Regions from separate parts of the Idiomarina sp. X4 genome, predicted to be linked through region 1. Evidence: predicted binding sites of a transcription regulator. Region 1 holds the regulator's gene; the other holds the start of a gene.
The links. The regulator MetJ, encoded in region 1, represses methionine synthesis genes. The targets are predictions, from matches to a motif close to TAGACGTCTAGACGTCTA.

Region 1 (4,980 bases):
GGTCGTACTAGCAAACACCCTGACGTTGACTCAAGCCAACAAGCGATAACCGGCGGTGAAGCGGGTGCAAAAACGGCGCTACCGGGCTGGATACTCTTTATGGAGAAGGCTATTCCTCAATACCCTGCGAGAGAGTTCAGTATTCCACCTGGGGTGGTGAATGTTCGTATCGACTTGGAAACGGGCAAGCTATCACGTAAGAATGACTACACCTCGCGGTTTGAGTACTTTATTAAAGGTACGGAACCGACGGAGTATGTGCGGGGCAGTGACAAAAACGATAATATTTTTGACGATGACGGCGGGCTGTTTTAACGCCCGCCACCCGTCAATTTAGGTGCTAATGACCGACCGACAATTTGCCAAGCAGCTGGTTGAGGTCGGACTGCACACCGCCAGCGGTAACATGTTTACCGGCTCCTGGTCCGCTGATCACTAGCGGCATTTCTGAATACCAGTCGGTGTAAATCACGAAGATATTCTCGCCTGGAATGAGGTTGGCGAGCATATCGCCTTCCGGAATGTACTCAATGCCGATGCTGGCCGTGACTTTATTGTCCTGACTGACCGAAAAACTGGCCAGTAAGCGAGGAACTTTGCCGTCGTTCGCTGCTTCTTCCAGCATTTGATTCATTGGCTCATCCATTTCGGTGACGTTGCTCATGAAGTCAGCCGCTGAGATATCACGCAAGTGCTGTGGTACAAGTGACTGAACCTGTATGTCTTGCCAGTCCAGTTTTAAGCCAATTTCACGCGCCAGAATCAGCAGCTTTCGCACGAGATCCTGACAGGAGAGATCTTCGCGTGGGTCTGGCTCTGTATAACCACGAGTTTTCGCCTCTTTGACTAAGTCACTGAAGTTGACGCCTTTGGTGAAATTCTCGAACAGCCATGACATGGTGCCGGAAAATATCCCGGAAATACTGCGAATTTCGTCGCCTGAGTTGCGTAGATCATTTATGGCGTAGTTAAGTGGCAGCCCCGCGCCAACCGTGGTGTTGTAAAGCCACTCGCGTTTGTATTCGTGCTGAATGGTGCGTATTTCACGGTACAGAGTCTCGTCGGCAGAGCCGGCGCGTTTATTCGCACTAATGATGTGCATGCCGTTGGCAAACAAGCTTGGGTAGAGTTGTGCTACCTGTTTGGCGTCGGTCAAATCAATAACGACGAGTTCGTCATACGGCGCATTGGGTAACTCCCGGAGTAACTCGGTTAAGACGTAAGGGCGAGCGAGGCGATCAAAATCGCTCGCCCACTCGCCTAAATCGACGCCGTTGTAGTCCAGCCAAAGCTGACGTGAGTTAGCGATACCAATGACTCGCACATCCATGACTTGGTTAATCCGGTCGCGCTGCTGTCTGAAAAGTTCCAACCAAGCACTGCCTATATTGCCGCGGCCAATGACCAAGACGCCCAAACTGCGGCGATAGTTAAAGAGTTGGCTGTGTAAGCGGTTCAGTAAGCGGCTGTCGAGTGACTGCTCTAAAATAGCCACCGCAGAATCGCCTTTTTCGCTTAATACAAAGCGACGTACTTTCTGCTCCGATAATTGCAGTTTAAAAGTCGAAAACTGATCGGTTTCCTGAATGCGATTACCCACAATGGCCAGCATCGAGTAGCCGCGAATTTGTGTGATAGCGTCGTTGGCATCAGCGTCGTCCAGCCATTCGCTCAGGTAATCGGCATGGTTTTGGTGAAAGACCAAATACTGAGTGTGGTTTTCCGGCTCGACCCAGCTGACCAGCGGCGTTAAATCCAGCTGGTCGAGTTTCTCGACCAGTGCTTTATCCTGCAGTTCAACTTTAAACAGCAACACCTCAGAAAGTGAGGTAAATACTTTGCCGCGAGGCTCGGTATCGTGAAATTGTCCAATGCGGGTCTTTTGGTTTTCTACTTTTAAGCTGGAGCGAACAGAAATAACCATGCGGTCACGGTCGACCGGCTGAAAAGTTCGGGGGTGCAGCACCGGGCTGCCCAGACGAGCCAATTCTTCGGCTTCGGTCCAATCGAGCGTTGGTAGACTGACAACTCGTTCGACTTTGCGCGGATCGGCTGAGTAAACGCCGGCAACGTCTTTCCAAATCGTGACTTGTTTTACGTCGAGCAAACTGCCGACCAAGGTAGCGGAGTAGTCACTGCCGTTACGACCTAAGGTCAGGCTTTCGCCGTCTAATCCGCGCGCAATAAAGCCCGTAACAATAAAGCGAGTGCCTGAATGCGGCGCAACACGTTTGAGCAAATTCTCTCGCGATGTTTCCACCTGGATTACTGGCTCTGGAGCATCGGCAGCCAGTAAAAAGTCGCGCGCATCAATGTAGTCGGCGCGAGTTCCCTGCTTCTGTAGCAGAGCGGCTAATAAACGAGCAGACCAAAGTTCACCGTATGACAGAAGCTCTGCGTTGTGCGTTATCGTCTCTTCGCCGGCCAGCCATTGACGCCAGCGTCTAAAGTCGGTTTGCGACTGTTTCATCAGTCGCTCAGAGAGGTCGCCACTTAACAGCTCTTTAATAAGCCCCTGCTGAAACTGTTCGAGTTGGTCCAGTAAAATAGAGGCGGTATCACCCGGACTGTCTTTAGCATTAATAATGGCGAGTATGCGGTTGGTGGTATCGCCTGCTGCAGAGACAACGACGAGATCACTGGCGCCGGCGTATTCTGTTACAATACGCGCAACACGACGGTAGCAGAATGCATCGGCTAAACTACTGCCGCCAAATTTATGCACCTGCACGCTGTCAGCCACGTTTTGTTTTTCTGCGTCAGTGATTGGTACGTCTGTCATCCTTTTTCCTTAATAACTCTGCATTTGCGGTGGCTTTAGAAAGCGTTATTTCCCTAAGGCTAAAATATTGTGAGGCAAATGTCAGCAATTTTTAGCCATCTAGACGGATAAAAATTGACGGGGCCGCTCAGTTGGGTACAATTCAATATAACTTATGTGGTTTTGTTATAACGCAGGGCAAAAATAATGAAGTGGAACGGTGAATACATCTACCCATACGCTGAGCATGGTCTTAAGAGCCAACAGGTAAAAAAAGTGACGGTGTCTATTCCGACCCGTGTACTGAAAGTTCTTACGGATGAGCGAACTCGCCGTCAGGTCAACAATTTGCGCCATGCTACCAACAGTGAGTTGCTCTGTGAGGCATTTTTACACGCTTTTACGGGCCAACCGTTACCCACCGATGACGACTTGAAAAAGACGAACTCGGAGAAAATTCCAAAAGCCGTGCGGGATGAGCTGGAAAAGCGTGGTTTGCCCATCCCCACCGACGACGAATTAGACGATTAATCCATCATGTAATTGTCCGGCATATCGATTTTTGCCACGCCGGACTTCACTGCGGCTTCTGCCACCGCGCGGGCAACACGTTGGCACAAGCGCGGATCAATAGGCTTAGGAATAATGTAGTCTCTGCCAAAGCTGAGTGACTTCTCACCGGCACCTTTTAATACGGATTCTGGCACTTCTTCTTTGGCCAGTTGGCGAATGGCTTCCACCGCCGCCACTTTCATTTCGTCATTAATAGCCGTCGCGCGAACATCCAACGCGCCACGGAACATGAACGGGAAGCAAAGCACGTTATTCACCTGGTTTGGATAGTCCGAGCGACCTGTCCCCATGATGAGATCATCCCGCGCCTCTTTCGCCACTTCAGGTTTAATTTCAGGGTCGGGGTTAGAGCAGGCAAATATGACCGGGTTTGGCGCCATGAGCTTTAGTTCTTCCGGGCTTAACAAGTCAGGGCCTGACACGCCAACAAAAATATCGGCACCGTCAATAACGTCTTTTAACGTGCGCTTGTCGGTGTTGTTTGCAAACAGTTGCTTGTACTCGTTCAAGTCGTCGCGGCGGGTGTGTATCACGCCTTTTGAGTCCAGCATATAAATGTGTTCGCGCTGCGCACCGCATTTAATCAACAACTCCATACAAGCGATAGCGGCAGCCCCGGCACCTAAGCAAACAATGCGTGAGTCAGCCAGTTTTTTACCCTGAATTTCCAATGCGTTGAGCATACCAGCAGCAGTCACAATAGCGGTACCGTGTTGGTCGTCATGAAAAACCGGGACGTTGCAGCGTTCAATCAGCGCCTGTTCAATCTCAAAGCACTCTGGTGCTTTAATGTCTTCTAAATTAATACCACCGAAGGTATCGGCAATATTGGCCACGGTATTGATAAAGTCCTGTGTGGTGCGGTGACTAACTTCGATATCAATGGAGTCCAAACCTGCAAAACGTTTGAACAACAGTGCCTTCCCTTCCATAACCGGCTTCGAGGCGAGCGGACCTAAGTTACCTAAACCAAGAATGGCGGTGCCGTTAGATATAACGGCAACCATATTGCCCTTTGCGGTATAGCGATAAGCGTTGTCAGGGTCTTGAGCTATCTCGCGAACGGGCTCTGCGACGCCAGGGCTATAGGCTAATGCTAAGTCTTTACTGGTTTCAGCAGGGGTTGTTAGTTCGACGGAAATTTTTCCGGGGGTTGGGTATTCGTGGTAGTCCAGTGCCTGTTGGCGAAAGTCAGTCATGAGGTACGTTGCCCAATTTATTTTGCTGAGAATAATGACAGTCTATCGCTTCTCAGTGAAGAAACAAATCATACCTCCCGTTTGTGAGTGGACAGTAAACTTTTCGGGTGGTTAAAAGTACACCGGTTAACTTTTCTTTAACAATAGGCTGTTCAGCGGAGCCGGTAATAAAAAAGGCGCTGTTTAGCGCCTTTTCTAATGAATCTACTATAAAGTAGCGTTTTTTACAGGTTTTCTTAGGCTTATTTCTTGCCCAGGGTACCGAAACGCTTCTTAAATTTGTCAACGCGACCGCCAGTGTCCATTACACGTTGCTTACCAGTGTAGAACGGGTGGCACTCTGAACATACGTCAACCAGCAAGTCTTCAGTGCGAGTTGAACGCGTTTCAAATTTATTGCCGCAAGAGCAAGTTACGTTAATTGCTTCGTACTTAGGATGAATACCT
Region 2 (4,980 bases), 420 kb from region 1:
CGTACTCTGGATTGGCCTTTACTCGGTCCTCGTGAGTCAGCTGCAAAAGTGTTGCAAGAGTCTAGTCAGCATAAGGTTGCGCTGGTTTTTGGTCGTGAGAGTAGTGGATTAACGAACGAAGAGCTTCAGCAAAGTCACTTTCACCTGCATATTCCGACCAACCCGGAATATGGTTCACTGAACTTAGCAATGGCCGTTCAGTCAGTCTGTTACGAAGTGCGCATGCAATGGCTTGAGGCGGAGGAGAAAGTCGAAGCCGAGATTCCTGAGTACCCGCGAGTGGATGATTTAGAGCGTTTTTATGACCATTTAGAAGCCACACTGACAAATACGGGCTTTATTAATCCGAAGCATCCGGGGCAGGTGATGACGAAATTGCGACGTCTTTATAATCGGGCGCGTCCGGAAGAGAGCGAGATCAATATTTTGCGAGGAATGCTCGCGTCTGTGGATAAATCGGTCGACAATACTTGACTAAAATAGTCGGGAATGTAGAATTTCAACTTACGAATAACACTTCCCGAGGAAATTGCTATGCGTCTGACATCAAAAGGCCGATACGCGGTAACCGCAATGCTTGATGTGGCTTTGTTTTCAGCAAAAGGTCCCATCCCATTGGCGGACATCTCAGAGCGTCAGGGCATTTCCTTGTCCTATTTAGAGCAGTTGTTTGCTCGTTTGCGCAAGCATGGATTAGTCGACAGTGTGCGGGGACCTGGTGGTGGTTACCGACTAGGACGTGAGCCCGCTGATATTTCGGTAGGCTCAGTGATTCATGCCGTCGATGAGTCAATTGATGCAACGCGGTGCCAGGGTAAAGCCAACTGCCAAGGTGGCGAGCGCTGTTTGACGCACTCATTGTGGGAAGGTTTGAGCGATCGAATTTCTGACTTTTTGGATGGCATTACGCTAGCCGAGTTGATGAAGAACTCTGATGTGGGTGATGTTATGCAACGCCAGCACTTACGCCATGCATCGGACGAAGACATAAAAGTTAACTGCCAACTGTAACGGCACTTTTCAGGAGGACTTTCGTGCCTAAACAACCCATCTACATGGATTATGCCGCAACCACACCAGTAGCGCCTGAAGCGGCAGAAAAAATGGCAACCTGCTTAACCATGGACGGGGTATTTGGAAACCCAGCGTCACGTTCTCATAAATACGGTTGGCAAGCTGAAGAGTTAGTTGATATTGCAAGGCACCAAGTTGCCGACTTAATTAATGCCGATGCCCGCGAAATTGTTTTCACCTCGGGTGCGACCGAGTCAGACAATCTCGCGTTAAAAGGTGTTGCGCACTACCACGCCGATAAAGGCAAGCACATTATTACTGTCAAAACCGAGCACAAAGCCGTGCTTGACCCCTGTGCTCAGCTTGAAAAGGAAGGCTTTGAAGTCACTTACTTAGACGTCAACAGTGACGGCCTTATTGACTTGGATGAGCTTCGTTCAGCTCTGCGTGAAGACACCATTTTGGCCAGTGTTATGTGGGTCAACAATGAAATTGGTGTTATTCAGGATATAGACACTATTGGCACTATCTGCCGTGAGAATGGCACCTTGTTTCATGTTGACGCAGCACAGGCCGCCGGTAAATTACCGATAGACGTGGCAAATGTACCTATCGATTTAATGTCGATTTCTGCCCACAAAATGTATGGTCCGAAAGGTATTGGTGCTTTATACGTGCGTCGTCAACCGCGTGTTCGCATTGCGGCTCAAATGCACGGCGGCGGTCATGAGCGCGGAATGCGCTCAGGAACACTGGCAACACACCAAATTGTTGGTATGGGTGTGGCGGCAGAGTTAGCTGCAGAAAAACTCAGTACCGACATTGAGCGCTTTGAAACTATGCGTCAGCATTTTCTGTCGCCGTTACTGGCTGAAGAGGGCATTCAGCTTAATGGCAGCGACACTCAGCGTGTGCCTCATATTGTGAATGTGCAATTCGCTAATGTTGAAGGTGAGCTTTTGCTCATGTCGCTTAAAGACTTGGCGGTGTCCTCTGGCTCGGCGTGTACCTCTGCCAGTGTAGAACCTTCCTATGTGCTAAGAGCCATTGGTGTCAACGATGAGTTGGCGCATGCTTCACTGAGGTTTAGTTTTGGTCGAGGCACAATCTCAGCCGATATTGAGCATGCGGTTGAGCATATTTTGAAGACCTATAAAACTCTGGCGCAACGCTAGTAAAAGCGCTGCGCCAAGCACTTAGTCTTTTAATAACCCTGAAAACGTTTTACGGAATTTTGCCAGTTTCGGTGAAATCACCGCCTGACAATAGGGGTTTTCCGGGTTTCTCGCATAGTAGTTCTCGTGGTAGTCCTCAGCCGGGTAAAAGGTCTCCAGCTCAGTCACTTCGGTGACTATTGGGTCAGCAAAGGCGCCGTCGTTTTCTAATTCCTTAATAATGCTTTCAGCTTCCTGCTTTTGCGCATCGTTATGGTAAAAAATAGAGGTACGGTATTGAGTACCAACATCGTTGCCTTGGCGATTCACCTGCGTCGGATCATGCAGCGTAAAAAAGATTTCTAAGATTTGGCGGTAAGAGATTTGCTCAGGATCATAGGTGAGTTGTGCAACTTCAGCATGACCTGTGTCGCCCGTACAAACTTGCTCATAGGTTGGGGTTTCGACGTGACCGCCCGTGTACCCCGACTTGACCGACTCGATGCCTTTGACTTGTAAGAATGCCGACTCCACACACCAAAAGCACCCACCGCCAAGTGTTGCTTGCTCTGTTTTGTTCGTTGCCATGATTTACTCCTCATATGTCTACTTAAGTTTAAATAGACGTCTATATGGCTAATTTGTTTTGCCATGCTAAATCAGAATGAACGAAAAAACAATCATTCTGGATTCGATCTCGAGCGTATTCTCACGTATAATCCGCGCGACTAATTTTTCCTATCTTTATTGGAGTGAATACACATGGCTTTAGAGCGCACTTTATCAATCATCAAGCCTGATGCGGTTGCTAAAAACCTTATCGGCGCTATCTACAACCGTTTTGAGTCTGCTGGTCTGCGCATTGTTGCATCAAAAATGATGCACTTAAGCAAAGAACAAGCAGAAGGCTTCTACGCTGAACACAAAGAGCGTCCTTTCTTTGGTGCATTGGTTGAGTTCATGACCTCAGGCCCTATCGTTGTTCAAGTACTTGAAGGCGAAAATGCGGTACTGAAAAACCGTGAAATCATGGGTGCAACGAACCCAGCAGAAGCACTGGCAGGAACTCTGCGTGCCGACTATGCTGAAACTATCGACGAAAATGCGGTACACGGTTCAGACGCAACTGAAACAGCTGCGCGCGAAATCGCTTACTTCTTCAGCGACGAAGAAATCTGCCCACGTACACGCTAAGAACGGAGCTTTATGACCAACGCAATTGATAAAAAAGTGAATTTACTCGACCTGAATCGCGAAGGAATGAGAGAGTTCTTCCGCGAGATGGGAGAGAAGCCATTTCGTGCCGATCAGGTTATGAAATGGTTGTATCATTTTTGTGTCGATGACTTCGACGAGATGTCGAATCTCAACAAGAAATTGCGTGAAAAGCTCAAGCAAGTTGCGGAAATACGCGCACCGGAAATTCGCGAACAACAACAGTCGTCAGACGGAACCATCAAGTTTGCAATGACGTTGTTTGACGGCCAGGACGTGGAAACGGTCTGGATTCCGGAGCGCGATCGCGCAACTCTATGTGTGTCCTCGCAGGTCGGCTGTGCGCTTGAGTGCACTTTCTGTTCAACAGGCGCGCAAGGCTTTAACCGTAACCTGACGGTTGCAGAAATTATTGGCCAGGTATGGAGAGTGAACCAGCTATTAGGCGCGTACGGTAAAACCGGCATTAAACCGGTGACCAACGTTGTTATGATGGGCATGGGTGAGCCTCTGTTAAACTTGAACAATGTCGTTCCGGCAATGGAGTTAATGCTGGATGACTTTGGTTTTGGTCTGTCAAAACGTCGCGTAACGTTAAGTACTTCGGGCGTGGTTCCTGCGCTTGAGAAACTGCGCGAACGCATAGACGTGATGTTGGCTATTTCGTTGCACGCTCCAAATGACGAATTGCGTAATGAAATAGTACCCATCAATAAGAAATACGATATTGAAGAATTTCTGGCGTCCAGCCGCCGTTATGTTGAACAGTCCAAAGCTCAGCATAAAGTCACGGTTGAATACGTCATGTTAGATCATGTGAATGACTCGACTGATCAAGCACATGAGCTGGCAAAAACACTAAAAGATACCCCGAGTAAAATAAACTTAATTCCATTTAATCCGTTCCCTGGGTCAGACTACGGGCGTTCAAGCAACTCGCGTATTGACCGCTTTGCTAAAGTCCTGATGGAATACGGTTTTACTGTTATGGTTCGTAAAACCCGCGGGGATGATATCGACGCAGCCTGCGGTCAGCTGGTTGGTGATGTTATTGACCGAACCAAGCGTATTCTTAAGCGCCAACAAATGCAGCGTGGTGGTGAAGGGATTGCTGTAAAGACTTCGTAAAACCAATGAATCGCAACCACAAGGAGTGTGATAATGCGAGCCGCTTTGCTATTGATAGCACTGGCGTTAATGGGTTGTACCGCCAGTTCCAATGACCCATTGCCTGTAAGTAAAGACGTACGGTTACAGCTTGGCGTTGCTTACCTTACTCAAGGTAAGTTGGCGTTGGCTAAACCGCATTTGCAAGCAGCGCTGGAAGATAGTCCTCACTCTTTAAATGCTGTAATCGCTATGGCGCAATGGCATTTGGCAGCAAATGAGACAGATTCTGCTTTGTCACTTTACCAACAGGCATTATCATGGCAACCTATGAGCGGTGCATTGTATAACAACTATGCGGTTGCATTGTGTATGGCTGGAAAATGGGACGATGCGCTCAGGTATTTCGATAAAGTTTCACTTGATGCCCAGTATCCCTATCATGCAAAGAGCCAGCAAAACAGAGCTCAGTGTGAGAAGAACAAAGGTC

Region 2: a site for MetJ is predicted at 2,790-2,807, ahead of msrA (peptide-methionine (S)-S-oxide reductase MsrA). Genes of this name have one in related genera too.

What each region holds. Positions count from the first base shown of each region.
Region 1 covers NZ_CP025000.1:1,325,291-1,330,270, forward strand. Annotated here, with positions in the region: gene CWC33_RS06345 (penicillin-binding protein 1A) at 1-315, shown strand, start outside; gene CWC33_RS06350 (bifunctional aspartate kinase/homoserine dehydrogenase II) at 341-2,782, opposite strand; gene metJ (met regulon transcriptional regulator MetJ) at 2,969-3,292, shown strand; gene CWC33_RS06360 (malic enzyme-like NAD(P)-binding protein) at 3,289-4,533, opposite strand; gene rpmE (50S ribosomal protein L31) at 4,776-4,980, opposite strand, start outside.
Region 2 covers NZ_CP025000.1:1,742,789-1,747,768, forward strand. Annotated here, with positions in the region: gene trmJ (tRNA (cytosine(32)/uridine(32)-2'-O)-methyltransferase TrmJ) at 1-474, shown strand, start outside; gene iscR (Fe-S cluster assembly transcriptional regulator IscR) at 535-1,011, shown strand; gene CWC33_RS08340 (IscS subfamily cysteine desulfurase) at 1,056-2,189, shown strand; gene msrA (peptide-methionine (S)-S-oxide reductase MsrA) at 2,211-2,756, opposite strand; gene ndk (nucleoside-diphosphate kinase) at 2,931-3,362, shown strand; gene CWC33_RS08355 (bifunctional tRNA (adenosine(37)-C2)-methyltransferase TrmG/ribosomal RNA large subunit methyltransferase RlmN) at 3,375-4,511, shown strand; gene CWC33_RS08360 (tetratricopeptide repeat protein) at 4,545-4,980, shown strand, end outside.